4 regions of the Streptomyces agglomeratus genome follow, and region 3 is predicted to be linked to each of the others. Evidence: riboswitches for the same ligand, from Rfam matches in the RefSeq annotation. Region 3 holds a riboswitch; each other region holds the start of a gene.
The links. Region 3 has a riboswitch for cyclic di-AMP ahead of AS594_RS05765 (M23 family metallopeptidase). Riboswitches for the same ligand answer to the same signal wherever they lie in the genome.
Positions count from the first base shown of each region.

Region 1: another riboswitch for cyclic di-AMP. It lies ahead of AS594_RS09185 (M23 family metallopeptidase); the one in region 3 lies ahead of AS594_RS05765 (M23 family metallopeptidase).
Region 2: another riboswitch for cyclic di-AMP. It lies ahead of AS594_RS20640 (LysM peptidoglycan-binding domain-containing protein); the one in region 3 lies ahead of AS594_RS05765 (M23 family metallopeptidase).
Region 4: another riboswitch for cyclic di-AMP. It lies ahead of AS594_RS14115 (C40 family peptidase); the one in region 3 lies ahead of AS594_RS05765 (M23 family metallopeptidase).

Region 1 is NZ_MEHJ01000001.1:2,194,508-2,201,417, forward strand. It holds gene AS594_RS09170 (bifunctional acetate--CoA ligase family protein/GNAT family N-acetyltransferase) at 1-2,459, opposite strand, end outside; gene AS594_RS09175 (HPr family phosphocarrier protein) at 2,605-2,886, shown strand; gene AS594_RS09180 (GntR family transcriptional regulator) at 3,084-3,782, opposite strand; gene AS594_RS09185 (M23 family metallopeptidase) at 3,950-4,774, opposite strand; cyclic di-AMP (ydaO/yuaA leader) riboswitch at 4,787-4,948, opposite strand; gene AS594_RS09190 (M16 family metallopeptidase) at 5,177-6,544, opposite strand; gene AS594_RS09195 (M16 family metallopeptidase) at 6,565-6,910, opposite strand, start outside.
Region 2 is NZ_MEHJ01000001.1:4,733,085-4,739,994, forward strand. It holds gene AS594_RS20625 (nucleoside triphosphate pyrophosphohydrolase) at 1-629, shown strand, start outside; gene AS594_RS20630 (cytochrome P450 family protein) at 700-1,953, shown strand; gene AS594_RS20635 (LysM peptidoglycan-binding domain-containing protein) at 2,066-3,037, shown strand; cyclic di-AMP (ydaO/yuaA leader) riboswitch at 3,315-3,487, shown strand; gene AS594_RS20640 (LysM peptidoglycan-binding domain-containing protein) at 3,491-4,195, shown strand; gene eno (phosphopyruvate hydratase) at 4,449-5,735, shown strand; gene AS594_RS20650 (FtsB family cell division protein) at 5,849-6,328, shown strand; gene AS594_RS20655 (DUF501 domain-containing protein) at 6,381-6,910, shown strand, end outside.
Region 3 is NZ_MEHJ01000001.1:1,393,413-1,400,322, reverse strand. It holds gene AS594_RS05775 (tyrosine-protein phosphatase) at 1-295, opposite strand, end outside; gene AS594_RS05770 (alpha-galactosidase) at 458-2,554, shown strand; cyclic di-AMP (ydaO/yuaA leader) riboswitch at 2,882-3,053, shown strand; gene AS594_RS05765 (M23 family metallopeptidase) at 3,056-4,003, shown strand; gene AS594_RS05760 (SGNH/GDSL hydrolase family protein) at 4,264-5,055, shown strand; gene AS594_RS05755 (STM4011 family radical SAM protein) at 5,005-5,913, opposite strand; gene AS594_RS05750 (STM4012 family radical SAM protein) at 5,922-6,910, opposite strand, start outside.
Region 4 is NZ_MEHJ01000001.1:3,319,355-3,326,264, forward strand. It holds gene pcrA (DNA helicase PcrA) at 1-2,397, opposite strand, end outside; cyclic di-AMP (ydaO/yuaA leader) riboswitch at 2,714-2,875, shown strand; gene AS594_RS14115 (C40 family peptidase) at 2,874-4,127, shown strand; gene AS594_RS14120 (hypothetical protein) at 4,217-4,570, opposite strand; gene AS594_RS14125 (C40 family peptidase) at 4,924-6,033, shown strand; gene AS594_RS44670 (hypothetical protein) at 6,197-6,346, shown strand; partial or broken gene AS594_RS47925 (alpha/beta hydrolase) at 6,371-6,490, opposite strand; gene AS594_RS14130 (NADAR family protein) at 6,549-6,910, shown strand, end outside.

The DNA of each region.
Region 1 (6,910 bases), 800 kb from region 3:
GTGGTCTTGAGCGCCACGGGGTAGCCGAGCCGCCCGGCCGCCGCGACGGCGTCGTCGGGGTGCGGCGCGGGCAGGGTGGGGCGTACGTCGATTCCGTACCGCCTGAGCAGCTCGCGGGCGTCGTCGTCGGCCAGGGGGACGGAGCGGGGGGCCGGGCCGTCCGGCCGCCGGTCGTCCGGCCGCCTGTCGTCGCCGAGGAGCGCGCCGATCTGGGCGGCGGCACCGGCTTCGTCGATGTCCTCGTACTCGGGCACCCGCCCGGGGTCGGCGGCCTGCCGTCGCCACTGGGCGTACTTGACGGCCTCGGCCAGCGCCCGGACGGCGCGCTCGGCGGCGGGGTAGGCGGGGATGCGGCGGGTGGGGTCGCCTTCCCCCTGACGCCCTCCGGCGGTCTCCTGGAGCGCCGGGGCCGCACCCGTGCTCGGTTCGGCGGCCGTCTCCGGCCGGTCCGGCGTCCGGGGGCCGGGGGCCGGGGCGGCGCCCGGGTCCGGCAAGCGGCGGGCGGGGGCGGCGCTGCGCGCGGCGGCACCCGTTCCCGGCTCAGGGGCACCCGGAGCCGCCGGGCGGGCCGTGCTCGTCGCGGCGGCCAGAGCGTCCGCCAGCGCGCCCATCTCCACGTGCACCACCGCCACCGGCTTCGCCGGGCCCGTCGCCGCCGCCTCCCGCAGCGCCGCCGCCAGCACCTCCCCGTCGCCCGACTCCGTGGCACCGTTCTCGCCGACCCACGGAATCGCGGTCACCACGACCGCGTCGCACACCCCGTCGGCCAGCGCCGCCGCCAGCGCGGCCCGGAAGTCCGCCGGCGTCGCGGCCGTCGTCAGGTCGAGCGGCGGGAGCGGGCGCAGGCCCTCCGCCAGACAGGCGTCGTACGTCAGCAGCCCCAGGGACTCCGAGTTGCCGAGGATCGCGACCCGCGGGCCCGCCGGCAGCGGCTGGCCCGCCAGCAGCAGCCCCGCGTCGACGAGCTCGGTGACGGTGTCGACGCGGATCACCCCCGCCTGCCGCAGCAGCGCGGACACGGTGGCGTCCGGGATGCGCGTGGCGGGCACCGCGTGCCCCGGCGGCGTGCTGCCGCTGTGGCGCGCGCCCTTCACCACGACGACCGGCTTCGCCGCCGCCGTCCGCCGCGCGAGGCGGGTGAACTTGCGCGGGTTGCCGATCGACTCCAGGTAGAGGAGGACGACGTCGGTGTCGGGGTCGTCGTACCAGTACTGGAGGAAGTCGTTGCCGGACACGTCCGCCCGGTTGCCGGACGAGATGAACGAGGAGAGGCCCGCGCCGCGCCGGTACAGCCCGGACAGCAGCGCGATGCCGATCGCGCCGGACTGGGTGAACAGCCCGATGCGGCCGCGCGCGGGCGGTTCCGGCGCGAGGGAGGCGTTGAGGCGTACGGCGTCCGAGGTGTTGATGATCCCGAAGGCGTTCGGGCCGATGATCCGCATGCCGTACGAACGCGCCTGCCGCACCAGTTCACGCTGGCGCGCCCGTCCCGCGGGCCCGCTCTCGGCGTACCCGGCGGACAGGACGACCAGCCCCTGGACTCCGCTCTCGCCGCAGTCCGCGACCACCTCCGGCACCCGTTCGGCCGGTACGGCCACGATCGCGAGGTCGACGGCCTCGCCGATCCCGGCGACGGAGCGGTGCGCGGGCACGCCGTCCAGCTCGGTGAGGTCCTCGGGGAAGGCCCGGTTCACGGCGTACGTGCGGCCGGTGAATCCGGCGGCGAGCAGATTGCGCAGCGCGGTACGTCCCACACCGCCCGGCGCGCGCCCCGCGCCGACGACGGCGACCGAGCCGGGGCCGAGCAGGCGCTGCACGGAGCGGGACTCCGCGCGGTGCTCGCGGGCGCGCTGCACGGCGACGGAGCGGTCGGTCGGCTCCAGGTCGAATTCGAGGTGGACGACGCCGTCCTCGAAGCTGCGCTGCTGGGTGTAGCCCGCGTCCGTGAAGACCTTGATCATCTTGGTGTTGGCGGGCAGCACCTCCGCCATGAAGCGCCGGATGCCGCGCTCTCGGGCGACCGCGCCGATGTGTTCGAGCAGGGCGGAGGCGACACCGCGCCCCTGGTGCGCGTCCTGGACGAGGAAGGCGACCTCCGCGAGATCGGCCTCGGGGCCGGAGGAGGGGCGTCCCTGGGCGTTGATGCGGTCGTACCGGACGGTGGCGATGAACTCGCCGCCGACCGTCGCCGCAAGACCCACCCTGTCCACGTAGTCGTGGTGGGTGAAGCGGTGGACGTCCTTGGCGGAGAGCCGGGGGTACGGTGCGAAGAAGCGGTAGTACTTCGACTGGTCCGACACCTGCTCGTAGAAGCTGACCAGGCGTTCGGCGTCGTCGGCGGTGATGGGGCGGATCCGCGCCGTACCTCCGTCACGCAGCACCACGTCGGCTTCCCAGTGGGCCGGGTAGGCGTGGTGCCCGTGGTGATCCTGCGGGGCCTGCTCCAGCGGGGGCTGCATGACGAAAGCCTACGGGTCGCGGGCCCGCTCGGGGCAAGGCAGGCTGAGGGCCCTGTGCGCGGCCCGCGCGGGGCCGGGGTCGGGACCGCCGTGCGCGCCATGAGAGACTGGTCTAGACAACCGTTAGAACATGAAGGGCAACACCATGGTTGAGCGCCGTGTCACCGTCGGCTGGGCCGAAGGCCTGCACGCCCGACCCGCCTCCATCTTCGTTCGCGCCGCGACCGCCTCGGGTGTCCCCGTGACGATCGCCAAGGCCGACGGCAACCCGGTCAACGCCGCCTCCATGCTCGCGGTGCTCGGCCTGGGCGCGCAGGGTGGCGAAGAGATCGTGCTCGCTTCCGAGGCCGACGGCTCGGACGCCGCTCTCGACCGCCTCGCGAAGCTGGTCTCCGAGGGCCTGGACGAGCTTCCCGAGACCGTCTGACCACTCGTACCCCCGGGACGGCCCACTGGGCCGACCGGCGGACGGGCGACTTCTCGCGGAGGAGCCGCGGCATCCCGAATTTGGGTCGCCGCGGCTCTTTTCGTTGTACGCGCTATATGCGGAGGCGCGGGGCGGGAAATCCGGGCAGCACAATAAGGCCCCCCTGAATTCAACTCTCTTTGTATACGGCGTGCCTGTTAATAGCGGCCGCTCACGATGTTTTCGGCATGTTGCGAAGTCCTCACGCGCTCCTGCTCGCGCTTCGGAGCACCCGGCTGCCGCAGCCGGTGCGCCGCCACCGCCCGTTCGGTGTGCAGCGCCGTCAGCGCGCGGGCCCGTTCGGCGTCCCCGCGCGCCACGGCGTCGACGATCGCCCCGTGTTCCGCCCAGCACTCGGCGGGGCGGGCGGACTGCTCGACGGCGTACATCCACGCGATCTTGTGCCTGAGCTGCGTGAGCAGGGCGGTGAGGCCGGGGCTGCCCGACGCCTGGGCGAGCGTCTCGTGGAACCAGCCGCCCAGGGAGCGCAGATCCTCGCCCTGGCCCCGGCGGACCCGCTCCTGCCCCAGCCTGACCAGGCCGCGCAACACCTTGAGGTGCGCCTCGGTGCGCCGCTGGGCGGCGCGGGCGGCTCCCAGCGGCTCCAGCAGCGTCCGCACCTCGAGAAGGTCCGCCGCCTCCTGCTCGGTCGGCTCGGCAACGCAGGCGCCGGCGTGCCGGCGGGTGGTGACGAAGCCCTCGGACTCCAGCGTGCGCAGCGCCTCGCGCACCGGGACGCGGGAGACGCCGTAACGGCGCGCCAGCAGCTCTTCGGTGAGCCTGCTGCCGCGCGGGAACACACCGGAAACGATGTCGTCACGGATTGCCGTGCATACCGATTGCGCGGGAACGCGCATGACCGAACCTCCGCCTTGATCCCCGCAAAACGCGGTCGACCGACGCCTGTTCGGTGACTCTATTGCAGCATTCCGCGATTTCCGACGGGAGGCCGGAATTCATGGACTGCTTTTGGACATGAGGAAGGCCCCGGCGGGTGGGCCGGGGCCTTCCGTACGACTGACCGTCAGACGTTCACGCCGTGCGCGCGCAGGTACGCGACCGGGTCCATGTCGGAGCCGTACTCGGGGGACGTGCGGGCCTCGAAGTGCAGGTGCGGGCCGGTCGAGTTGCCGGTCGAGCCCGAGATGCCTATCTGCTGGCCGGGGGTGACGCTCTGGCCGACCGAGACGCCGAGGGACGACAGGTGGCCGTACTGCGTGTACGTGCCGCCGTTCATCCGGATGACGATGTTGTTGCCGTACGCCCCGCCCCAGCCGGCCTCGACGACGGTGCCGGCACCGACGGAGACGACGGAACTGCCGGACGCGGCACGGAAGTCGACACCGGAGTGGCTGCCGGAGGACCAGAGGTTGCCGCCGGTCTTGTAGCCGGTGGTCACGACGGAACCGGCGACCGGGAGGGTGTAGCTGCCCAGGCGCTTGCGCTCGGCCGCGCGGGCGGCGCGTTCCTCGGCCGCGCGCTCCTCGCGCTCCTTCTTGGCCCGTGCCTCGGCCTCGGCCTTGGCTCTCGCCTCCGCCTTGCGCTTGGCCTCGGCCTTGCGCTCGGCCTCCGCCTTGCGGGCCGCCTCCGCCTTGGCGGCGAGCTGCTTCTGCTGCTCGGCCTGGGCGGCGATCTGGTCGGCCAGGGAGTCGCCGATGACGATGGCCTGGGTCAGGCCGGTGTCCTGGACGGCGTCGGCGCTGATGCCGGTGTCTGCGGCGAGGGCTGGAGAGGTCAGACCTCCGATGACGCCGGTGGTCGCGAGGGCGGCGACGCCGGCCATGTTCGCGCCGGTGCGCGTCAGGCGGCTCGGACGACGGTGCTTCCCGGTGGCACGGGTGAACGCCATGAAGTGGCTGGTCCTTTCCTTCCTTCTCGCCTACCGGGTTAGCTGACGGGTTCGGAGCAGGAAGGTCTCCTACGGACCCCTGCCGTACGGCAGGACATCCGATTCACCCCAGGGACTGATTGGGTCCCCGGCTCCCCAGGCTCGCGCCTGACGGGGACTCGGCGATGGCTGCCCGGTGCCACGGATGCGGCTCACTGCTGACGGACAGCCGGACAGACGCTAAACGGGACATCTTTTAATCACCAAACAGACACGGTGTTTTGTAACGCACCCCACAGGCCAGACAGGCAACCTCCGCAACAAAACGGACATACGAGAAGGACCCCGGCAGCCTTTCGGCTCCCGAGGTCCCTCTATCTCCCGTTTTCGCGGGAATCGTGCGGTCGGTGCGGCGTCGACTCGTCAGCCGCTGACCACCGTCACGTCGCCGATGCCGAGCGCCCTGACGGGCTCCTCGATCCGCGAGGCGTCCCCTACGAGGACCGTGACCAAGTGGTCCTCGGGGAAGGCGCTGACGACCGCCGCGGTGGCCTCCACGGTGCCCGTCTCGGCGAGCCGGGCGTACATCTGGGCCTGGAAGTCGTCCGGCAGGTGCTGCTCGACCTGGTCGGCGAGCGTGCCGGCGACGGCCGCGGCCGTCTCGTACTTGAGCGGCGCGACACCCACCAGGTTCTGTACGGCGACGTCCCGCTCGGCGTCGGTGAGGCCCTCGGCCGCGAGGGTGCGCAGCACCTTCCAGAGGTCTTCGAGCGCCGGGCCGGTGGACTCCGTGTCCACGGAGCCGCTGATGGCCAGCATCGAGGCGCCCGATCCGTCCGGAGCGGAGCGCAGCACCTGGCCGAAGGCGCGCACGCCGTACGTGTAGCCCTTCTCCTCGCGCAGGACGCGGTCCAGGCGGGAGGTGAGCGTGCCGCCCAGGCAGTACGTGCCGAGGACCTGGGCCGGCCAGACGCGGTCGTGCCGGTCCGGACCGATCCGGCCGATGAGCAGCTGCGTCTGGACCGCGCCCGGGCGGTCGACGATGACCACACGGCCCGTGTCGTCGGCGGTCACCGGCGGTACGGGGCGCGGCTCGGCGCCGTCGCCCTTCCAGGCGCCGAGGGTGTCGGCCAGGATGGCGTCCAGGTCGGTGCCTTCGAGGTCGCCGACGATCACGGCGGTGGCGGTCGCGGGGCGTACATGCGCCACGTAGAAGGCCCGCACGGCGGCGGAGTCGATCTGCTGCACCGTCTCCTCGGTGCCCTGGCGCGGCCGCGACATACGGGAGGTCGCCGGGAAGAGCTCCTTGGAGAGCTGCTTGGCCGCGCGGCGGGACGGGTTGGCCGTCTCGTGCGGGATCTCGTCGAGCCGGTTGGCCACCAGCCGCTCGACCTCGCTGTCCGAGAACGCGGGGGCGCGCAGCGCGTCGGCGAGCAGGCCGAGTGCCTTGGGCAGCCGGGAGACGGGGACCTCCAGGGAGACCCGGACACCCGGATGATCGGCGTACGCGTCGAGCGTGGCACCGCAGCGCTCCAGCTCGGCCGCGAACTCCTCGGCGGAGTGCTTGTCGGTGCCCTCGGAGAAGGCGCGCGCCATGATCGTGGCGACGCCGTCGAGGCCCTCCGGCTCGGCCTCCAGGGGGGCGGCGAGGAAGACCTCGACGGCCACGACCTGCTGGCCGGGCCGGTGGCAGCGCAGCACGGTCAGACCGTTGGGCAGGGAGCCGCGCTCGGGGGCGGGGAAGGCCCACGGCGTGGGGGTGCCGGCCTGCGGCTGCGGGTGGAACTTCATGGTCACGGCTGCGGTGTCGGTCACTTGTCCGCTCCTTCCCGCGTCGCGGTCTCACCGGCGGCGGTGGTCGTGTCGTCGGCCGCGTCGGCGGCGTGTGTCGGCTCGTACACCAGGACCGCGCGGTTGTCCGGGCGCAGGCGGGCCTCGGCGGCGGCCTGGACCTCCTCGGCCGTGATGTCCAGGACGCGCTGCACGGCGGTCAGGGCGAGCTGCGGGTCGCCGAACAGGACGGCGTACCGGCACAGTTCGTCGGCGCGGCCCGCGACCGTACCCAGCCGGTCGAGCCACTCGCGCTCCAACTGGGCCTGCGCGCGCTCCATCTCCTCGGGCGTGGGGCCCTCGGCGGCGAAACGGGCCAGCTCCTCG
Region 2 (6,910 bases), 3.3 Mb from region 3:
CGTACGACCTGCCGGGCGCGCGCCTCCTGGACCTGGTGCAGGTGATGGACCGCATCCGCCTCGAATGCCCGTGGTCCTCGCAGCAGACCCACAAGGGCCTCGCGAAGTACGGCATCGAGGAGGCGTACGAACTGGTCGAGGCGATCGAGGACGGCGACCGCGAGGAGCTGCGCGAGGAGCTCGGCGACGTACTCCTCCAGGTCGTCTTCCACGCGCGCATCGCGCAGGACGACCCGGAGGAGCCCTTCTCGATCGACGACGTGGCCGGCACGATCGTCGAGAAGCTCATCCACCGCCACCCGCACGTCTTCGGCGACGACACCGCCGAGACCCCCGAGGACGTCAAGGCGCACTGGCTCCGCACGAAGGCGATCGAGAAGCAGCGCGAGTCGGCCACGGACGGCGTCCCCCTCGGCCAGCCCGGCCTCGCCCTCGCCGCGAAGCTCTCCTCCCGCGTCCGCCACGCGGACCTCGACGTGCCCCTGCCCACGGGCGAAGGCATCGGCTACGAACTGCTGGCCATGGCCGTACGGGCGGAAGAAGCGGGCGTGGACCCGGAAGCCGCCCTCCGGGCAGCGGCCCGCACCTACCGCGACGCGATCCGCTCGGCGGAGCACCACACCGGCTGACCCTTCCGAAGGCCCCTGCCCGGTTACGGCGCCGGGCGGTGGTCCCGCGAGCGGCCGATACTGTCGGAGGATGTCCGAGCAGCCGTCCCCCGCCCCCGCGCCCGAGCTCTTCACCTGGGAGTTCGCCACCGATCCCTATCCGGCGTACGCCTGGCTGCGGGAGCACTCGCCCGTGCACCGGACGTCGCTGCCCAGTGGGGTCGAGGCGTGGCTGGTGACGCGGTACGCCGACGCGCGGCAGGCGCTCGCCGACCAGCGGCTGTCCAAGGACCCGGCTCACCACGCCGGCTCCGCGCACGCCAAGGGGAAGACGGGGATCCCCGGCGAGCGCAAGGCGGAGCTCATGACACATCTGCTGAACATCGACCCGCCGGACCACACGCGCCTGCGGCGGCTGGTGTCGAAGGCGTTCACCCCGCGCACGGTGGCCGAGTTCGCGCCGCGGGTGCAGGAGCTGACCGACCAGCTCATCGACGCCTTCGCGGAGAAGGGCGAGGCGGATCTGATCCATGACTTCGCCTTCCCGCTCCCCATCTACGCGATCTGCGACCTGCTCGGCGTACCGCGCGAGGACCAGGACGACTTCCGCGACTGGGCCGGCATGATGATCCGGCACGGCGGCGGGCCGCGCGGGGGAGTGGCGCGGTCGGTCAAGAAGATGCGCAACTACCTCGCCGAGCTCATCCACCGCAAAAGGGAAGAGCCGGGCGACGACCTCATCTCGGGACTCATCCGCGCCAGCGACCACGGCGAGCACCTCACCGAGAACGAGGCGGCGGCGATGGCCTTCATCCTGCTGTTCGCCGGATTCGAGACGACGGTCAATCTCATCGGCAACGGCGTGTACGCGCTGCTGCGGCATCCGGAGCAGCGCGAGCGCCTCCAGCGCGCTCTGGCCGAAGGCGATACGGAGCTGCTCGCCACCGGCGTCGAGGAACTGCTGCGCTACGACGGGCCGGTGGAGCTCGCGACCTGGCGGTACGCCACCGAGCCGCTGACCCTCGGCGGCCGGGACATCGCCGCCGGCGATCCGGTGCTCGTCGTACTGGCCGCCGCCGACCGGGACCCCGAGCGCTTCAGCGAGCCCGACACGCTCGACCTCTCGCGCCGCGACAACCAGCACCTCGGCTACGGGCACGGCATCCACTACTGCCTCGGCGCCCCGCTGGCCCGGCTCGAAGGGCAGGCGGCGATCGCGACGCTGCTGCGGCGTCTTCCCGACCTGCGACTCGCGGCGGACCCTGACGATCTGCGGTGGCGGGGCGGCCTGATCATGCGCGGACTGCGCACCCTACCCGTCACATTCGGTACGGAGCGAAAGTGACGCTGTGTCATTTCGAGACCTTCACGTGATCTGCGCTGCATCGACTTGTGACAAACGTTCGAGTACCGCTACGTTCACCGTCAACCTCAGCCGTCACTCGAAAGGCAACCGCATGCGCTCCGGGAACGGTAGACACCGCCGCCCCCGTCAGGCTCCGGCTCTCGTCGTCGCGGCAGGAGTCGCCGGATCGGCCATCGCCATCCCGCTGCTCGGCGCGAGCGGCGCGTCCGCTGCCGAAGCCACGACCTGGGACCGGGTCGCCGATTGTGAGAGCGGCGGCATGTGGAGCGCCGACCTCGGCAACGGCTACTACGGCGGACTCCAGTTCTCCCCGGAGACCTGGCAGAAGTTCGGCGGTACGGCCTACGCGCCGCGCGCCGACCTCGCCAGCCGCTCCCAGCAGATCCAGGTCGCCGAGAAGGTGCTCGCGGAGCAGGGCCCCCAGGCGTGGCCCAGTTGCGCGCTCATCTCCGGCCTGACGGAGGGTGACGACGCCGCGTCCGCAGACGGCGCGAGCGCCGGTACGGACGCCGAGCCCAAGGCCGACACGTCGGACGCCGCTCCCGAGGGTTCTCAGAGCCCGGAGCCGGCGGCGCCGAAGGCCGACGCGTCCGCCGGCGCGGGCAAGAAGGGGTCGGGGTCCGCGAAGACCGCCGAGCCCGCCACGCCTCCCGCGTCCGAGGCGTCCAAGGGGTCCGGCGCTCCCGGTACCTCCGAGGAGCCGGGCGGGGCCTCCAAGTCCCCCGCGCCGCCCGCCACCCAGGAGGGCGCGCCCAAGGGCAAGCACCGCGGCGAAGAGGCGCCAGAAAGCTTCGACGCCGTACCCGGCGTATCGGGCATCGAGCGCGAATCGGGCCGCCACGCCTCGCGAGGTGACGGATCGACACGTGATCCTGCCGACACCAAGGCCGCCGTCGGCGCCAAGGACGGCAGCTACACCGTCCGCGACGGCGACAGTCTCTCGGCCATCGCCGACGCGCACGACCTGAGCGGCGGCTGGACGGCGCTCTACGCCGCGAACGAGAAGACGGTCGGCTCCGACCCCGACCTCATCCTCCCTGGCCAGAGCCTCGATCTGGGGTGATTTCGGGGGTAGTTGGGGGCGGTTAAGGCCACTTTGTCCGCATAGAAGCAAGTGAGACAAGGGTCTCTTTGCCTCAACTCGCCCCCCTGACCCCGGCAATCCGGCCGCGCCGCTCCTGACCTGCGCCGATGAGGGGCGGGAAGGGGCGCACAGGGGCGATATATCCCTGATGAGCCTTTTTGAACATCAAGGGCTCATGTGATTACGGTCGGACCGCTCGCCACCGCGGGCCCCGTCGACCGTCACGCCGAATCCTGCCGGCGGCCGGGGGGAACTGACGCGTAAAGCGCCGTAGGCAGGAGCGGGGGACCCAGGTAGGCGCCGGGGGCCGGACGTCGGAAGACGTACGGAAACCGGCTTGGGGTTAAGGCGCGCGACGCGAGTCGCGCGGCCGGGCACTCATTGGCCCGAACCCGACAGCTCACCTCGTAGGCGTCGGTGAGGAGATGTCGCATGCTGTTTTCCAGCAACGCCAAGCACCGTCGCCCGTCCAAGGCCGCTCGTTTCGCAGCGCTCGCCGGCGTCGCCGGTGCCGCTGTCGCCGTCCCGCTGATGGGCGCGACGTCGGCCTCCGCCGCCTCCGTCGAGACCTGGGACGCTGTCGCCCAGTGCGAGTCGGGCGGCAACTGGTCCATCAACACGGGCAACGGCTACTACGGCGGTCTGCAGTTCTCCGCTTCCAGCTGGGCCGCCGCCGGCGGCACGCAGTACGCCCCGACCGCCGACAAGGCGTCGAAGGCGCAGCAGATCGCCACCGCCGAGAAGCTTCTCGACATGCAGGGCCCGGGTGCCTGGGCGTGCGCAGGCGCCGGTGGCCTGACCAACGACGGTGTCGACCCGGGCGTCGACACCTCCGGTTCCTCGCAGAGCCAGAAGCAGGAGCAGCCGCAGCAGCAGGCCGCCCCGCGCGCCGCGGAGCAGCCCGCCTCGCGCAGTGAGGTCCGCTCCGCGCCCAAGGCCGAGGCCGCGAAGCCCGCCGCGCCGAAGTCCTTCGAGAAGGGCGACGGCGAGTACAAGGTGAAGTCCGGCGACACCCTCGGCAAGATCGCCGAGGCGAAGAAGGTCAAGGGCGGCTGGGAGAAGCTGTTCGAGCTGAACAAGGACATCGTCGACGACGCCGATGTCATCTACGTGGGCCAGCAGCTCCACCTGAGCTGACCCGCCATCACCCCCTGAGCACCCCGGCCCGGCGCGTTCCCCCCGTACGCGCCGGGCCGGGGTTTCGCCATTACTGCCCAGTAGGTCGCGTCGCCCCGCCAAGGCGTCCAAGAGTTACGTCCCCAATGCGGGTATTCGGGCCTCTTCTCGTCCCAGGGGGCGGGCGAAGGGCCGCCGACGCCCCCGGGCCGGTTAGGCTCTTGCCGCAAGGCGAAAGTGACCCTGCACCCCTAGCGTCACATCCCAGAAGGAGATGCTCGTGCCGTCCATCGACGTCGTCGTAGCCCGGGAAATCCTGGACTCCCGAGGCAACCCCACGGTCGAGGTCGAGGTCGGCCTCGACGACGGCAGCACCGGTCGTGCTGCTGTTCCGTCCGGTGCCTCCACCGGAGCGTTCGAGGCCATTGAGCTTCGCGACGGTGACCCGAACCGTTACCAGGGCAAGGGTGTCGAGAAGGCCGTCCTCGCCGTCATCGAGCAGATCGGCCCGGAGCTCGTCGGCTACGACGCCACCGAGCAGCGCCTGATCGACCAGGCCATGTTCGACCTGGACGCCACCGAGAACAAGGCGTCCCTCGGCGCCAACGCCATCCTCGGCGTCTCCCTCGCCGTCGCGCACGCCGCCTCCGAGGCGTCCGACCTGCCGCTGTTCCGCTACCTCGGCGGCCCGAACGCGCACCTGCTGCCCGTTCCGATGATGAACATCCTCAACGGTGGGTCGCACGCGGACTCCAACGTCGACATCCAGGAGTTCATGATCGCGCCGATCGGCGCCGAGTCGTTCTCCGAGGCCCTGCGCTGGGGCACGGAGGTCTACCACACCCTCAAGTCCGTCCTGAAGTCCAAGGGCCTGTCCACCGGCCTCGGCGACGAGGGCGGCTTCGCCCCGAACCTGGACTCCAACCGCGCCGCGCTCGACCTCATCCTCGAGGCCATCAAGCAGGCCGGTTACGTCCCCGGTGAGCAGATCGCGCTCGCGCTCGACGTCGCCGCGTCCGAGTTCTACAAGGACGGCTCGTACGAGTTCGAGGGCAAGTCCCGCTCGGCCGCCGAGATGACGGAGTACTACGAGGAGCTCGTCGCGGCGTACCCGCTCGTCTCCATCGAGGACCCGCTCTTCGAGGACGACTGGGCCGGCTGGAAGGTCCTCACCGACAAGCTGGGCACCAAGGTCCAGATCGTCGGCGACGACCTCTTCGTCACCAACCCGGAGCGCCTGGCCCGCGGCATCGAGGAAGGCGCCGCCAACTCGCTGCTCGTGAAGGTCAACCAGATCGGTTCGCTGACCGAGACCCTGGACGCCGTCGAGCTGGCGCAGCGCAACGGCTTCAAGTGCATGATGTCGCACCGCTCCGGTGAGACCGAGGACGTCACCATCGCCGACCTCGCCGTCGCCACCAACTGCGGCCAGATCAAGACCGGCGCCCCGGCCCGCTCCGAGCGCGTCGCCAAGTACAACCAGCTGCTGCGCATCGAGGAGATCCTCGACGACGCGGCCGTGTACGCGGGCCGCAGCGCCTTCCCCCGCTTCAAGGGATAGACGCAGCAAGGAACCGTCGCGGCAAGGGTTGAAGACCCCAGCCTCCGTACGTCCCCGCACCCGGTCCCGTACCGTGTGCGGGGACGTACGCGCGTATAAGGGGAGGCGGAGACATGGCCGGGAAGGACCGGGACCGGTTCTCCACTGCGACCAGGCTTCGGCTGCTCGGCGAGCAGACCGCCGCCCGTGTCTACCGCTCGCAGACCCGCCGTCAGGCGCACCGCTCCCGGCTCACCGGCCGGGCCGCGCTGCTCGTCCTCGTCGTGTGCTCCCTGGTCGTGGCGCTCGCCTACCCGATGCGGCAGTACGTGTCGCAGCGCGGCGAGATCGCCGACCAGCAGCGGAAGATGCGCGAGGCGGGCCGGCGCGTCGAGGAGCTGCGCGACGAGAAGGCCCGGCTCAAGGACGACGCGTACATCGAGCGCCTGGCCCGTGAGCACCTCCACCTCGTACGGCCGGGCGAGACGGGCTACACCGTCTACGACCCGGGCGCCCGCGACAGGCGCCGCGAAGACCAGGGGGCCGCCGACCGCCCCTGGTACACGAACCTCTGGGACGGCGTCGACAAGGCCGACCGCACGGGCAACCAGTAAGCACCCTCACCACTCACCACTCGCCACCGAACACGAAGGCACGAACGCACGCATGGACGCCGCACCCCCGACCACCCCGCGCACCGAGCCCACCGAGGCGGACATCGACGCCTTCAAGCAGCAGCTGGGCCGCCCGCCGCGCGGGCTGCGCGCCATCGCGCACCGCTGCCCCTGCGGTCAGCCGGACGTGGTCGAGACGGCCCCGCGGCTGGAGGACGGCACGCCGTTCCCGACGCTGTACTACCTCACCTGCCCGCGCGCGTCCGGCGCGATCGGCACGCTGGAGGGCTCGGGCCTGATGAAGGAGATGCAGGACCGCCTCTCCGAGGACCCGGAGCTGGCCGCCGCCTACCGCGCCGCCCACGAGGACTACATCCGGCGCCGCGACGCGATCGAGGTGCTCCAGGGCTTCCCGAGCGCGGGCGGCATGCCGGACCGGGTGAAGTGCCTGCACGTCCTGGTCGGCCACGCGCTGGCGGCCGGCCCCGGCGTGAACCCGTTCGGCGACGAGGCGCTGGCGCTGCTGCCGGAGTGGTGGGCGAAGGGCCCGTGCGTGACACCGTGCGTGCCGAACACGACGGA
Region 3 (6,910 bases):
CCGTCAATGGCAGGTTGACGTTGCGCACCCCCGGCAGTTCGACGTCCGGGCCCTCCAGCTTCTGGTCCGCCTCATTGCGGAAGTCGAAGATCGTGTGGAGGCCGAGCGAACCGAGGAACGCCGCGTCGGCGGCCGTGGCGTGCGCCAGGTGGCCGCTGCGGAAAAGCACTCCGTGCCGGACCCGCCGCCCGTCCACCGTCGGCAGGCCGCCCACGTCACGGAAGTTGCGCACCGCGGCAAGCTCCGGCTCGGGCTCGGGCTCTGTCGGCGGGACCTGCGGCAGCTGCTGTGTCACGTGGGCTCCTGAAGTCTGCCGTCGGCGCTGCTCGCCGACTTCGGCGCGATTCGACGATACGACATGGGTTCCCGGGGCAATCATCTCGGCCGACGCCGGTCATTGCACCGGGGAAGCCGGACGAACCAAGATGATCGCACCTGTGCTGATCTGGGGGACCTGATGATCGAGACCGGCGGCAACGGCCGTACGTGGCTGCTCACCGGGGCGGCCGGAAGCTACGCGCTGCACCTCACCGACCGCGACGAGCTGGTCCATCTGCACTGGGGGCCACGGATCTCCCTGGCCGACGCCGAGTCGCTCGCCGCCGAACCCCCACCGCCGTACTGGCCCTTCGAGTCGCAGCTCGACGGACGCGAGGAGTACCCCGTCGAGGGTGGCCCCCGCTTCGTACGGCCCGCCCTGTCCGTCCGTACGCCCGCCGTGCGCGGCACCGAGTGGCGGCACACCGGGTCGGCCACGGACGGCGACGAGCTGCGGCTGCGCTTCGCCGACCCCGTGCACCACCTCGGCCTCACCCTGCACTACCGGATGCGCGCGGACTCCGACGTCGTCGAGCGGTGGGCCACCGTCGCGCACGACGGGCCGGCCGGCGCTCTCGGCCTGGAGCTGCTGCGGGCCGACGCGGCCGCCTGGACGCTGCCCCGGCGCGAGCGGTGGCGGCTGAGCCAGCTGCACGGCCGGTGGGCGGCCGAATCCCGGCTCGTACGCTCGGACCTCGCTCCCGGCGAGAAGGTCCTGGGCAGCCGGCGCGGCCACACCGGGCACCAGCACCTGCCCTGGGTCGCCCTCGACGCGGAGGGCGCCACGGAGGAGAGCGGCGAGGTGTACGGCTGCGCGCTCGGCTGGTCCGGGTCGTGGCGCATCGCCGTACAGCAACTGCCCGACGGCACGATGCAGATCACCGGCGGGGCGGGACACGACGACTCGGGCCTGCTGCGGCTCGCTCCCGGCGGGACGTACACCACGCCCGTCTTCGCCGGGCTGTGGAGCGACGGCGGGTTCGGCGGGGCGAGCCGCGCCTGGCACGCCTGGCAGCTCGCCCACGTGATCCCCGACGCCGGGCGCTCGCGGCCCGTCCTCTACAACTCCTGGGAGGCGACCGGCTTCGACATCTCCGAGGAGCAGCAGCGCGCCCTGGCGCGACGGGCCGCGGACATCGGCGTCGAGCTGTTCGTGGTGGACGACGCGTGGTTCGGCGCGCGGGTCAGCGACCGCGCCGGGCTCGGCGACTGGACACCGAATCCCGACCGCTTCCCCGGAGGGCTGAAGCCGCTCGCGGACGAAGTGCACGGGCTGGGCATGCGGTTCGGGATCTGGGTCGAACCGGAGATGGTCAACGCCGACAGCGATCTGTACCGAGCCCGTCCCGACTGGGTGCAGCACCATCCCGGTCGTACCCGCACGGAGTTCCGCAACCAGCTCGTCCTCAACCTCGCGCGGGACGACGTCCAGGCATACCTCTGGGAGCAGCTCGACGGGCTGCTGTCGAGCGCCCCGGTCGACTACGTGAAGTGGGACTTCAACCGCTGCTTCACCGACGCGGGCTGGCCCGGTGAACCGTACCCGCAACGGCTGTGGACCGAACACGTGCACGCTCTGTACGCGCTCCTCGACCGGCTGCGGGCCGCGCATCCCGGCGTGGCCTTCGAGTCCTGCTCGGGCGGCGGAGGCAGGATCGACCTCGGGATTCTCTCCCGTACCGACCAGGTGTGGACCTCGGACAACACCGATCCGCTGGACCGGCTGGCCATCCAGCACGGATTCAGCCAGCTGCACCCGGCCAGGGCGATGGCCGCGTGGGTCACCGACAGCCCCAACTCGCAGCTCAACGGACGCGTCAGCTCGCTGCGCTTCCGGTTCGTGAGTGCGATGGCGGGCGTGCTCGGCATCGGCGGCGATCTGACCGGGTGGGGGGAGGACGAGATCGCCGAGGCGCGCGAGTGGGTGGACCTCTACAAGGAGATCAGGCCGGTCGTGCAGCACGGCGAGCTGTACCGGCTGCGCGCACCCGACGGAGGACTCAGCGCGGTCCAGTACGTGCGCGGTGACGACGTCGTGGTCCTCGCCTGGCTCCAGGCCCAGCACTACGGGGAACAGCAGCCGCCGCTGCGCCTGCGCGGGCTGGACCCGGGTGCGGCGTACGCCTGTCCCGACACGTCCGCCGTGCACCGGGGTTCGGTCCTGCTCCACCGGGGGCTGCGCACCGCGCTGCGCGGGGACCTCGACGCGGCGGTGTTCCGGCTGCGGCGGATTTGACCCCCTTACGGCAGCAAGATGGTAGGTATGCGGCAGTTGGTGCGAAACGGGCGATATCACGTTAACTGCCCTTGTGTGCAAGGGAAATGGCCCGAAGGCGGGTGAGCAGGATCATATTCGTGACAGTGCGTGGTGAAGCGCCGTGTGCGAATGCCAGCTCACGGCCGGGGCGTAAAGATCCGTAATCCACGGAGGGTGACGGGAATTGCCTCAGGAATTCGCACCGGTCCATGGCGGAATGAATGGACTGGCTTGTACGGGGCAGCCCCGTCGGCTTACGGTCACCGTCAATCCGGGTGGACCGCCGAATCCTGCCACCTCCCGGAATCCGCACTCACACTCACTCACGCGTGGCAGGAGCGGGGGAACCAGGTAAGTACGCCGGTCTCCGGATGTCCCATTGTCCGGACCGGCTTGGGGTTAAGTCGCGCACCGGCGCGGCCGGGCATCTCCAGCCCGAACCCGACAGCTCACCTCGTAGGCGCCGGAGAGGAATGTTCCATGCCCGCAAAGGGTAAGCACCGCCGCCCGAGGTCCAACCCGCTGACGCGCGGTTTCGTCGCCGCCGGAACGGGCGGAGCCGTACTCGCACTTCCCCTCATCGCCGCCACCGGCGCGAACGCCGCGGAGAAGGCCGCCCCGGCTCCCGCCGCCGCCGGCAAGAGCGCCGCCTCCGACGTCGCCGAGAAGGCGGCTCCGCAGAAGAAGGCGCCGCAGAAGAAGACCGCCACCAGGACGTACTCCGTGGTCTCCGGCGACTACCTGTCGAAGATCGCCGACGAGCAGGACGTGCGCGGCGGCTGGCAGGAGCTGTACGAGGACAACCGTCAGGTCGTCGGCGGCAACCCCTCGCTGATCCTGCCCGGCATGAAGCTGACCATCGGCGGCGAGGCCGCGGCGCCTTCTAGGCCCGCCCCCGCCAAGGCGGCTCCCGCGAAGCCCGCCCCGGCGAAGGCCGCGCCCAAGGCTGCTCCGAAGGCCGCTCCGAAGGTCGAGAAGCAGGTCTCCGCCCCCGCTCCCGCCGCTGCCGCGCAGAGCAACGGGTCCGGCTTCACCGCCCCGGTCGCAGCGGGCGTCACCACCCCGTACCGCGCCGCCGGCGGCAGCTGGTCCAGCGGTTACCACACGGGCGTCGACTTCTCCGCTTCCAGCGGCACCCCGGTCAAGGCTGTCGCCCCCGGCACCGTCGTCTCCGCGGGCTGGGGCGGCTCGTACGGCAACGAGGTCGTCATCAGGCACAACGACGGCCGGTACTCGCAGTACGCCCACCTCTCCTCGCTGGCCGTCTCCGCCGGCCAGAGCGTCGGTGGCGGCACGCAGATCGGTCTCTCCGGCAGCACGGGCAACTCCACCGGCCCGCACCTGCACTTCGAGATCCGCACCGGCCCGGGCTACGGCTCGGACGTCGACCCGCTGGCCTACCTCCGCGGCCACGGCGTCACCATCTGATCAGCCACTGTCTGACCAGTCGCCGTCCGATCAGTCACTGTCGATCGTCACTGTCTGATCCGTCCTTCTGCGTCGGCCGGGCGTTCCTGAACGCTCACGTACGCCCTCTTTTGCAGCCACACGCGGCGGCAAAAGGGGGCGTACGTGCGTTTTCGGTCTATTCCGGGTTGGGTGAATCTTGACCGGTGTCTTATCTCACGCCGCGTCAACCCGTCCCTACGGTGGCGTAGGTCACTCGCTCCAGTGAAGGATGTGCCGACGTGGCAGACGATTCGAGAACATTCAGTGCGGGCACCATCGGGTCGTACGCGGCGATCGGCGACAGCTTCACCGAGGGCGTCGGAGACCCCGGACCCGACGGTGCGTTCATCGGCTGGGCCGACCGGCTCGCCGTACTCCTCGACGACCGCGTCCCCGAGCACACGTTCCGCTACGCCAACCTCGCCGTACGCGGCCGGCTCCTCGACCAGATCGTGGCCGAGCAGGTCCCGCGCGCGAAGGAACTGGCTCCCGACCTGGTGAGCTTCTGCGCGGGAGGCAACGACATCCTCCGGCCGGGCAGCGACCCCGACGACGTCGCCGAGCGCTTCGAACGGGCCGTCGCGGAGCTCACCGACGCTGTGGGCACCGTCATGGTGACCACCGGCTTCGACACGCGTGGCATTCCCGTGCTGCGTCATCTGCGCGGCAAGATCGCGACGTACACGGCGCACGTGCGGGCGGTCGCCGACCGCTACGACTGCCCGGTGCTCGACCTGTGGTCGCTCAAGTCCGTCCAGGACAGGCGCGCGTGGGACGGCGACCGGCTCCACCTCTCGCCCGAGGGCCACACCCGCGTCGCGCTGCGCGCCGCCCAGGTGCTCGGCCTCGACGTACCGGCCGACCCGGACCAGGCGTGGCCGCCCATGGCCCCGCGCAACTCACTGGAGGCGCGCCGCGACAACATCCAGTGGGCGCGGGAGCACCTGGTGCCCTGGATCGGGCGGCGACTGCGCGGCGAGTCATCGGGTGACCACGTCGAGGCGAAGCGGCCCGATCTGCTGCCCTTGTGAGACGGCGGCCGGTACGCGCTCCAGGACGCCGCCCGCGAACACGTCGTACAGCGGCAGCGTCTCCAGGTGGACGTAGCCGATGTGGCAGTCGCAGACGGCGAGCGGGCAGGCGCGGGGGCGCAGTGCCCGGCGGTACGAGCCGTCGTAGAGGTTGCCGAGCTCGGCACGGACGAAGTGGCAGCGGCGCACCGTGCCGTCGCCGTCCACCGAGATCACCGACTCGCCGGTCCGGCAGGGGAGACCGGCGGAGCGGTGCGGGTGGCGGCTGTACGGGAAGAGGGGGTCCAGGGCCGTCCAGTGGGCGGCTTCCTCGTCCGTGTAAGTGCGGCCCTCCGCCGCGTTGGCCCACAGGTAGACCTCGGCCGGGAGCGCCGCGCGCAGTCTGCGCGCCTCGGCCAGGTGCTCGGGGAAGCCGACCACACCGACGCTGAAACGCACGCCGCCGGCGGTCAGTTCGCGGCACTTGGCGAGGAAGCGGTCGTACGGCGTCTGACCCGGGTGGTACGTGCACCACAGCGCGAGCGTGCCGAGGTCCGGGCCGCCTTCGGTGAGCCAGTCGGTGCGGCAGCTCAGGTTCGTCTGGATGGCGACGCGCCGGATGTGCGGCAGCCGGGACAGCTCGGTCAGGGCGCGGCGGTACCAGGAGCGGACCAGGCCCTCGCCCCACGGCGTGAAGAGGACCGAGAGCCGGTCGTCGGTCTGCGCGGCGGCCCACGCGGTGAAGCGCTCCAGCGCGGCGCGGTCGGCCCGCAACTGCTCGGAGCTGTCACGCCGCTTGGCGAACGGGCAGTACGGACAGTCGTAATCGCAGGAGGCGAGCGGGCCGCGGTAGAGGATCGTCAGGTGTGCCGGGTCCATGGCCGCGCTCACTTCAGGTCGTACGCGGCCATGGCGGCCCGTACGGCGGGGGAGAACAGCTCGGGGCCCAGCGCGTCGGAGTGCGCGAGTCCTTCCGGGGACAGGCGCAGCAGGCCCTCGGGTGCGCTCTCGTCGAGCCAGCCGAGGGCGGCGAAGCGGTCGAGTTCGGCGGGGAAGTCGTCGGTGGGCGCCGTGCCGAACCGGTCGGCGTAACCGGCCAGGGGCATGCCTTCGGCCTGAAGGAGCGACTGCAGCAGATGCCGGCGGCGGGCCTCACCGGCGTCGACGTACCGGCCGACCTCGGCACGGGAGAAGTCCTCCGTCGCGGTGTAGTCGTCGATGATCTTGCGTACCTCGCGCATGTCGACGGCGTAGTCGAAGGAGTAGTGGAGCGAGGAGGTGTACGAACGGGCTCCGCAGCCCAGGCCGATCATGCCGTCGGTCTGGCAGGCGTAGTCGTCGGCCGCCTGTTTCGGCGCGTCCGCGCGGCGGAACATGCGCATCGAGACCTGCTCGTAGCCGTGGGCGAGCAGGTGGTCACGGCCCTGGCGGTACAGCCGCAGGCGCTGGGTGTCCCAGGCGACGTCGGCGTCGGTACCGAGCCGGCCGAGGCCGGTGAGGGGGCGTACGTACAGGGGATAGAGGTAGAGCTCCTCGGGCCGCCAGGCGAGCGCCGCGTCGAGCGAGGCACGCCAGGTGCGGGCGCTCTGGCCCTCGATGCCGTAGATCAGGTCGATGTTGAGGACGGGGATGCCGGCCTCGCGGACGGCGGCCAGGGCCGCCTCGACGTCGGCGCGCCGCTGGGGGCGCACGGCCGCGCGGGCCTCGGAGGCGACGAAACTCTGGACACCGAGGCTCAGGCGGGTCGTGCCGCGGCCGGCGAGGACTGCGAGGCGGTCGCTGGTCGCCGTGGCGGGGGACGCCTCGACGGACAGGGGAACCGCGCCGAGGTCGGCGCCCATCCGCTTCTCCGCGATGTCGCAGAGCCGTTCCAGCT
Region 4 (6,910 bases), 1.9 Mb from region 3:
GATCGTCGCCTGCGCGTCCGACCCCGTCCCCGTCACCGTCATCACCGTGCCGAGCCCGAACTGGTCGTGCGTGACCCGGTCTCCGACCGACAGCGCGACCACCGGCTTGTCCGACGTCCGCCGCGTGGCGAAGCCGGAAGCGCCGCCGCCTCCGCCCCGCGACCGCGAGGCCAGCGAGGACGACAGCGCCGAGGCGACGCCCGAAACCGGACCTGCCGGTACCTGCGCGCCCTTGCGCTTCCACGTCAGGTAGGTGTCCGGGATCTCCTCCAGGAACCGCGACGGCGGGTTGTACGAAGGCTGCCCCCACGCACTGCGCATGGAAGCGCGCGTCAGATAGAGCCGCTCGCGGGCGCGCGTGATGCCGACGTACGCGAGCCGCCGCTCCTCCTCCAGCTCCTTCGTCTGGCCGAGCGCACGCATGTGCGGGAAGACGCCGTCTTCCATGCCCGTCAGGAAGACCACGGGGAACTCCAGCCCCTTCGCGGTGTGCAGGGTCATCAGCGTGATGACGCCCGACCCTTCCTCGTCCTCGTCGGGGATCTGGTCGGAGTCCGCGACGAGCGCGACCTTCTCCAGGAACTCGGCCAGCGTGCCGGGCTCGTCGCTCTCGCGCTCCTGCTCGAACTCCAACGCCACGGCGGCGAGCTCCTGGAGGTTCTCGATGCGCGTCTCGTCCTGCGGGTCGGTCGACGCCTGCAACTCGGCGAGGTAACCGGTCCGTTCGAAGACGGCTTCGAGGACCGTGGCGGGCCCGGCGCCGGACTCGACGATCGTACGGAGCTCCTCCATCAGCGTGTTGAAGCGCTTCACGGCGTTCGCCGAGCGGGCCGCCATGCCGTACGCCTCGTCCACGCGCCGCAGCGCCTGCGGGAAGCTGATCTTCTCGCGCAGCGACAGCGCGTCGATCATCGCCTCGGCCCGGTCGCCGATGCCCCGCTTCGGTACGTTCAGGATGCGGCGCAGCGGAACGGTGTCCTCGGGGTTGGCCAGGACGCGCAGGTAGGCGAGGACGTCCCGGACCTCCTTGCGCTCGTAGAACCGGACGCCGCCGACGACCTTGTAGGGCAGCCCGACGCGGATGAAGATCTCTTCGAAGACACGGGACTGGGCGTTCGTACGGTAGAAGACGGCGACGTCGCCGGCCTTCGCGTCGCCCGCGTCGGTCAGCCGGTCGATCTCCTCGGCGACGAACTGCGCCTCGTCGTGCTCGGTGTCCGCGACGTACCCGGTGATCAGGGAGCCGGCGCCGGCCTCGGTCCACAGGTTCTTCGGGCGGCGGTTCTCGTTGCGCTCGATGACGGCGTTGGCGGCGGTGAGGATGGTCTGCGTGGAGCGGTAGTTCTGCTCCAGCAGGATCGTCTTCGCGTCCGGGTAGTCCTCCTCGAACTGGAGGATGTTGCGGATCGTCGCGCCGCGGAAGGCGTAGATCGACTGGTCGGCGTCGCCCACCACGCACAGCTCGCCGGGCGACCGGCCCTCGCCCGAGGGGCCCACCAGTTCGCGTACGAGCGTGTACTGAGCGTGGTTGGTGTCCTGGTACTCGTCGACCATGACGTGCCGGAAGCGCATCCGGTAGTGCTCGGCGACGTCCGGGAACGCCTGGAGCAGGTGCACCGTGGTCATGATGATGTCGTCGAAGTCCAGGGCGTTGGCCTCACGCAGCCGTGCCTGGTACATCGCGTACGCCTGCGCCAGCGTCTTCTCGAAGCCGTCGGCGGCCTGACCCGCGAAGGTCTCCTCGTCTATCAGCTCGTTCTTCAGGTTCGAGACCTTGGCGCTGAACGCCTTCGGCGGGAAGCGCTTCGGGTCGAGGTCCAGATCGCGGCAGACGAGTGCCATCAGGCGCTTCGAGTCGGCGGCGTCGTAGATCGAGAACGAGGACGTGAAGCCGAGCTTCTTCGACTCCCGGCGCAGGATGCGCACGCAGGCGCTGTGGAAGGTGGAGACCCACATGTGGCCCGCGCGCGGGCCGACGAGCTGCTCCACGCGCTCCTTCATCTCGCCGGCGGCCTTGTTGGTGAAGGTGATCGCGAGGATCTGGCCGGGGTGCACACCCCGCTTGGCCAGCAGGTACGCGATCCGGTGGGTCAGGACGCGGGTCTTGCCGGAGCCGGCGCCGGCCACGATGAGCAGCGGCGATCCGGCGTGCACGACGGCGGCGCGCTGCTCTTCGTTCAGCCCGTCGAGCAGCGCGGCGGCGTCCACGACGGGGCGCGGCGCGCCGTCCCTGTAGTGCGCGTCCCTGGGCGCCGGGGGCGCGTCGAAGGCACCCCCGAAGAGGTCGTGCGGGACCTCCTCCGGGGCGTGCTCCTCGGGGGGCGGCGGGGCTGTGTCCTTTGCGTACTCCGTGTGCTGGAGATCGGCCAGGAAGCTGTCGTCAAAGAGGCTGCTCATCGTCTACCAAGCTTAGGCGGGACCACCGACAGCCCGCCCCGGATTCCCACCAGCGGCAGCCCGCGACCGGGGGCCGGACCGGAGGAAGCCCGGCGCCGCCACGCCCGTTCGCCCGCGGCCGCCGGGTGTGACCTTGCGCACGCGCCCCCGGCGGTCGTCACTGGGTGGCGCGCACGGAGCACGCAACGGGACCAACTCGGCCATGTAACGGAAATGTATCGGGCATATCGAACATCGGGCTTCCCAGCAGTCATAAACCTTGGCTAGCGTGCCGGATCGGACAGCTCGTACCCCCACCGGCGAACAGCGCCGGAGCGTGCCGTCCACGCCTAATCCGGCCTGCCCAGAGGCAGTTCGGAGCCGGGGACCCACGCGCACGACCTGGGGTGAATCAGTCCGCAGTCCCGCGGACCGTAGGGCACCTTCCGTTCCGCCCGAACCCGACAGCTAACCCGGTAGGCGGTCCACGGAAGGAGATGCCGGCCTTGGCGTCGCATCGCAAGCCGCGTACCCGGGTGACCCGAGTACGCACGACCGCACCCGCACTGGGTATCACCACGGCCGCAATCGCCTCGGTCGGTCTGCTCGCCCAGTCAGCGGGGGCGGCACCCGCCGCGCCGACGGCTCCCCAGCCGACCGTCGAAGAGGTGCAGAAGAAGGTCGACGCCCTCTACCGGCAGGCCGGCACGGCCACACAGCAGTACAACCTGGCCAAAGAGGCCACGGACCAGCAGCGCAAATCCGTCGACGGCCTGCTCGACGCCGTGGCCGATCGCACCGGGAAGCTGAACGAGGCGCGGCGCAAGCTCGGCAACTACGCGGCGGCGCAGTACCGCTCGGGGGCGGTCACCCCGACCGCCGCGCTGCTCCTCGCGGACAGCCCGCAGGCGTACTTCGACCAGAACCGGCTGATGGACCGGATGACGGAACGCCAGCGGATGGACGTCACCGACTTCGAGAAGCAGCAGACGGAGGCGGCGAAGAAGCGCGCCGAGGCGACGCGGAGCCTGGAGAGCCTCACGGAGTCGCAGGCCACGCTCAAGTCCTCGAAGCAGGACGTGCAGCGCAAGCTCGCGGAGGCCCGCGATCTGCTGTCGCGGCTGAGCGCGCGAGAGAAGGCGCGGCTCGCGGAGCTGGAGAAGAAGCGCGAGGCGGAGGCGCGGCGCAAGGCCGAGGCGAAGGCGAAGGCGGAAGCCGAGGCCGAGGCCAGGGCGGAGGCGGAGGCGGAGCGCCGGCGGGAGCAGGCACAGGCGGACGAGAGCGGAACGGAGGCGGGTACGGGTACGGGCAGCGGCGCGGACACCGGCACGACTCCCGGAACCGGCACGGGCACGGGCACCGGAACTGGCACCGGCACCGGAACGGGCACCGATGCCTACGCCGCCAAGGCCGAGAAGGTCCTCGCCTTCGCCCGCGCCCAGATCGGCAAGCCGTACGTCTGGGGCGCGGCGGGCCCCAGCTCGTTCGACTGCTCCGGGCTGACCCAGGGCGCCTGGAAGGCGGCCGGTGTCGATCTTCCGCGTACCACCTGGGACCAGGTGAACGTCGGCACCCGCGTCGCGACCGACAACCTCAAGCCGGGTGACCTCGTCTTCTTCTACGACGACATCAGCCACGTCGGCATCTACATCGGCGGCGGCAAGATGATTCACGCTCCGAAGCCCGGCGCGTACGTCCGCGAGGAGTCGATCTACTACATGCCGATCTACGGCAGCGTCCGCCCCGCGTAGGGAATCCGGGGAAGCACCGGCACCGGTCGCGGCGTGATCCGAACACCGGAATCACGCCGCGACCGGTGGTACGCGGCGGTGCGCAGCCCTCAGGTCCAGAGAACCGCGATGAAGATGTTGGCGACGGTCAGTCCCCCGACCGCCCCGAAGACCGCCTTCTCGACCTTCTCGTCGTCGCGCTTGACGTACACCAGCCCGAGGATCACGAGCAGGACGGCGAGCTTGATGCCGATCTTGAGGTTGTTCACCGCCTGGTCGTCGGCCTGATTGAGTCCCACCAGCACCACGCCCGTGACGAGCATGGTCAGCGCGCCGTGCAGCATCGCCGGGACGAAGCGGGCGGTGCCGGAGCCCATCGCCTTCATCTGCGTCAGGAAGCCGCCGAGCAGCGAGGCGATGCCGATGATGTGCAGGCCGACGAAGACATTGATGAGTACGTCCATGAACCGGAGCCTAGCTCTGGCCATAGCAGGCCCCGACGCCAGGTTCGGGTGGCATCGCAGTTTTGGTCACGGCAGAGCGGAATGCTTGCTTCCGGCGCGATTCCGCTTTTCAACCACGCTCATACGCAGGCCGATTTCGAGCACTGTCGGTCAACCCTCCGCTCCCCCGTGACCCCCAGGTTTAGCGTCCTTCCCCAGGTGACCGACTCCCCACCGCCGTTCCTCCCCGGAGCGGCAGTCGGCCACCACCGCCGAGAATCCGGCGGCGGTCCCGCTCCCCTGTGCGGGCCGCCGTCGGGTGCGAGCGGCTCGACGTACAGCGACGTACAGGACGGAAGGACGTGGACGCCCTCGTGGCCACGCACCGAAAGCCCAAGCAGCGCACGCTCACCGGCAGCACCGCACGCACCGCCCTCACGTTCGCGCTGGCCGGGGCGGCGAGCACCACGGCGTTCGACGGCGTCGGGCACGCGGAACCCGCCCTCACCCCCGCTCAGGTGAAGGCGAAGGTCGATCAGCTCTACCACGACGCCGAGGTCGCCACCGAGAAGTACAACGGTGTGAAGGAGAAGGCGGACAGGTCCGGCGAAGCACTGGACGAGCTGCGCGACGAGGCCGCCCGCAGGACCGAGCGCCTCAACACCACGCGCGACGCGCTCGGTTCCCTCGCCACCGCGCAGTACCGCACCGGCGCCGTCGACCCGGCCGTGCAGCTCGCGCTGACGTCCGACCCGGACGAGTACCTGGAACGTGCGGCGATCGCCGACCGTGCGGGCGACCGGCAGGCCGCGGCCGTCACCGGGGTCCGGCAGCAGCTGGGCGAGATCGCACAGCTGAAGGCGGAGGCGGACGACCGGCTGGCCGAACTCACCGCGCAGCAGAAGGACTTACGGAGACACAGATCGAAGATCCAGGACAAGATCGGCGCCGCCGAGAACCTGCTGTCCCGGCTCACGGCCGAGCAGCGGGCGCAGTACGCACGGCAGGACGGCCACGGCGCATCGCCCGCCGCCGCTTCCCGTGCCGACCGGACCGACCGTACCGACCGGACCGACGGAATCTCCGGGAGCGACCGGACTGGCGGACGCACCGGTCCGGCGCAGACGGCGCCCAACTCGCGCGCCGGGCAGGCGGTCTCCTTCGCGTACGGAGCGATCGGCAAACCGTACGTCTGGGGCGCCACGGGGCCGTCCGCCTTCGACTGCTCGGGCCTGACGCAGGCGGCCTGGAGGGCGGCGGGCGTCTCGCTGCCCCGTACGACGTACACGCAGATCAACGCCGGCCGGCGCGTCTCACGCTCGGAGCTGGCCCCCGGAGACCTGGTCTTCTTCTACTCCGGCATCAGCCACGTGGGCCTCTACATCGGCGACGGCCGGATGATCCACGCGCCGCGTCCCGGCGCCCCGGTCCGTGTGGCGCCGATCGACGAGATGCCGTTCACGGGAGCGACGAGGCCGGCCTAGGGCTCCGCCGGTGGCCGTGCGTCCGGATGCGGGTGCGGCATGGAGGTCTCGGACCCTGGAGACGGGGTAGGCGACGTATGCAGAGCACGCGGGTGAGCACGCGCGTCATGTCACGTCGTGCCGCATGCGCGCCACACGCCACAACCGTGAACGGAGGGCCACCATGCCGGGCATCATCAACCGGATCAAGCAGTACGCGAGCAGCCCCCAGGGGCGCCGGACGATCGCACAGGCACGCCGGGCGGCGTCCGACCCCCGCAAGCGCAGCCAGGCCAAGCAGCTGCTGGGGCGGCTGCGGGGCCGGCGGCACTGAGCGCGGGCGGTGGGGCGAGTGCCGCCTCACCGCCCAGTCACCGATCCGCTCGGTGGCCCGGCCCACCGGGATGCCCGAGTAACTGTGCCCGACCAGCACCACGTCGCGCAGATCCAGTCGTTCGGTCTCGCCGACGATGTCCTGGCCGCGTCCGAGATCAATTGCCTTGAGGCGGCCGACCCCGGTGTGGGACGGTGCGCCCATGCCCAGCGATCGTCGTATCCCCCTCCCCAGGTCCGTCGGGGAGGCCATCACCGCGGAACAGACCGCCGGTGACCGGCACCGCCCGCGCTACCTCTACTTCTGGGGCCACCGGCCCACCCGCGGCGCCGCCGCCGGGCCCGGCTGCCTCAGCCAGTGGTGGCCCGTGGAATTCACCGAGGACGGGCACACGTACCGCTCCGCCGAGCACTACATGATGGCCCACAAGGCATGGCTCTTCGACGACCCGAAGTCCGCCGCCGCGATCCTCCGTGCCGAACACCCCGCCGAGGCGAAGGCCCTCGGCCGCCGGATCTCCGACTTCGACGAGCGGACCTGGCGCGAGCACCGCTACGGCATCGT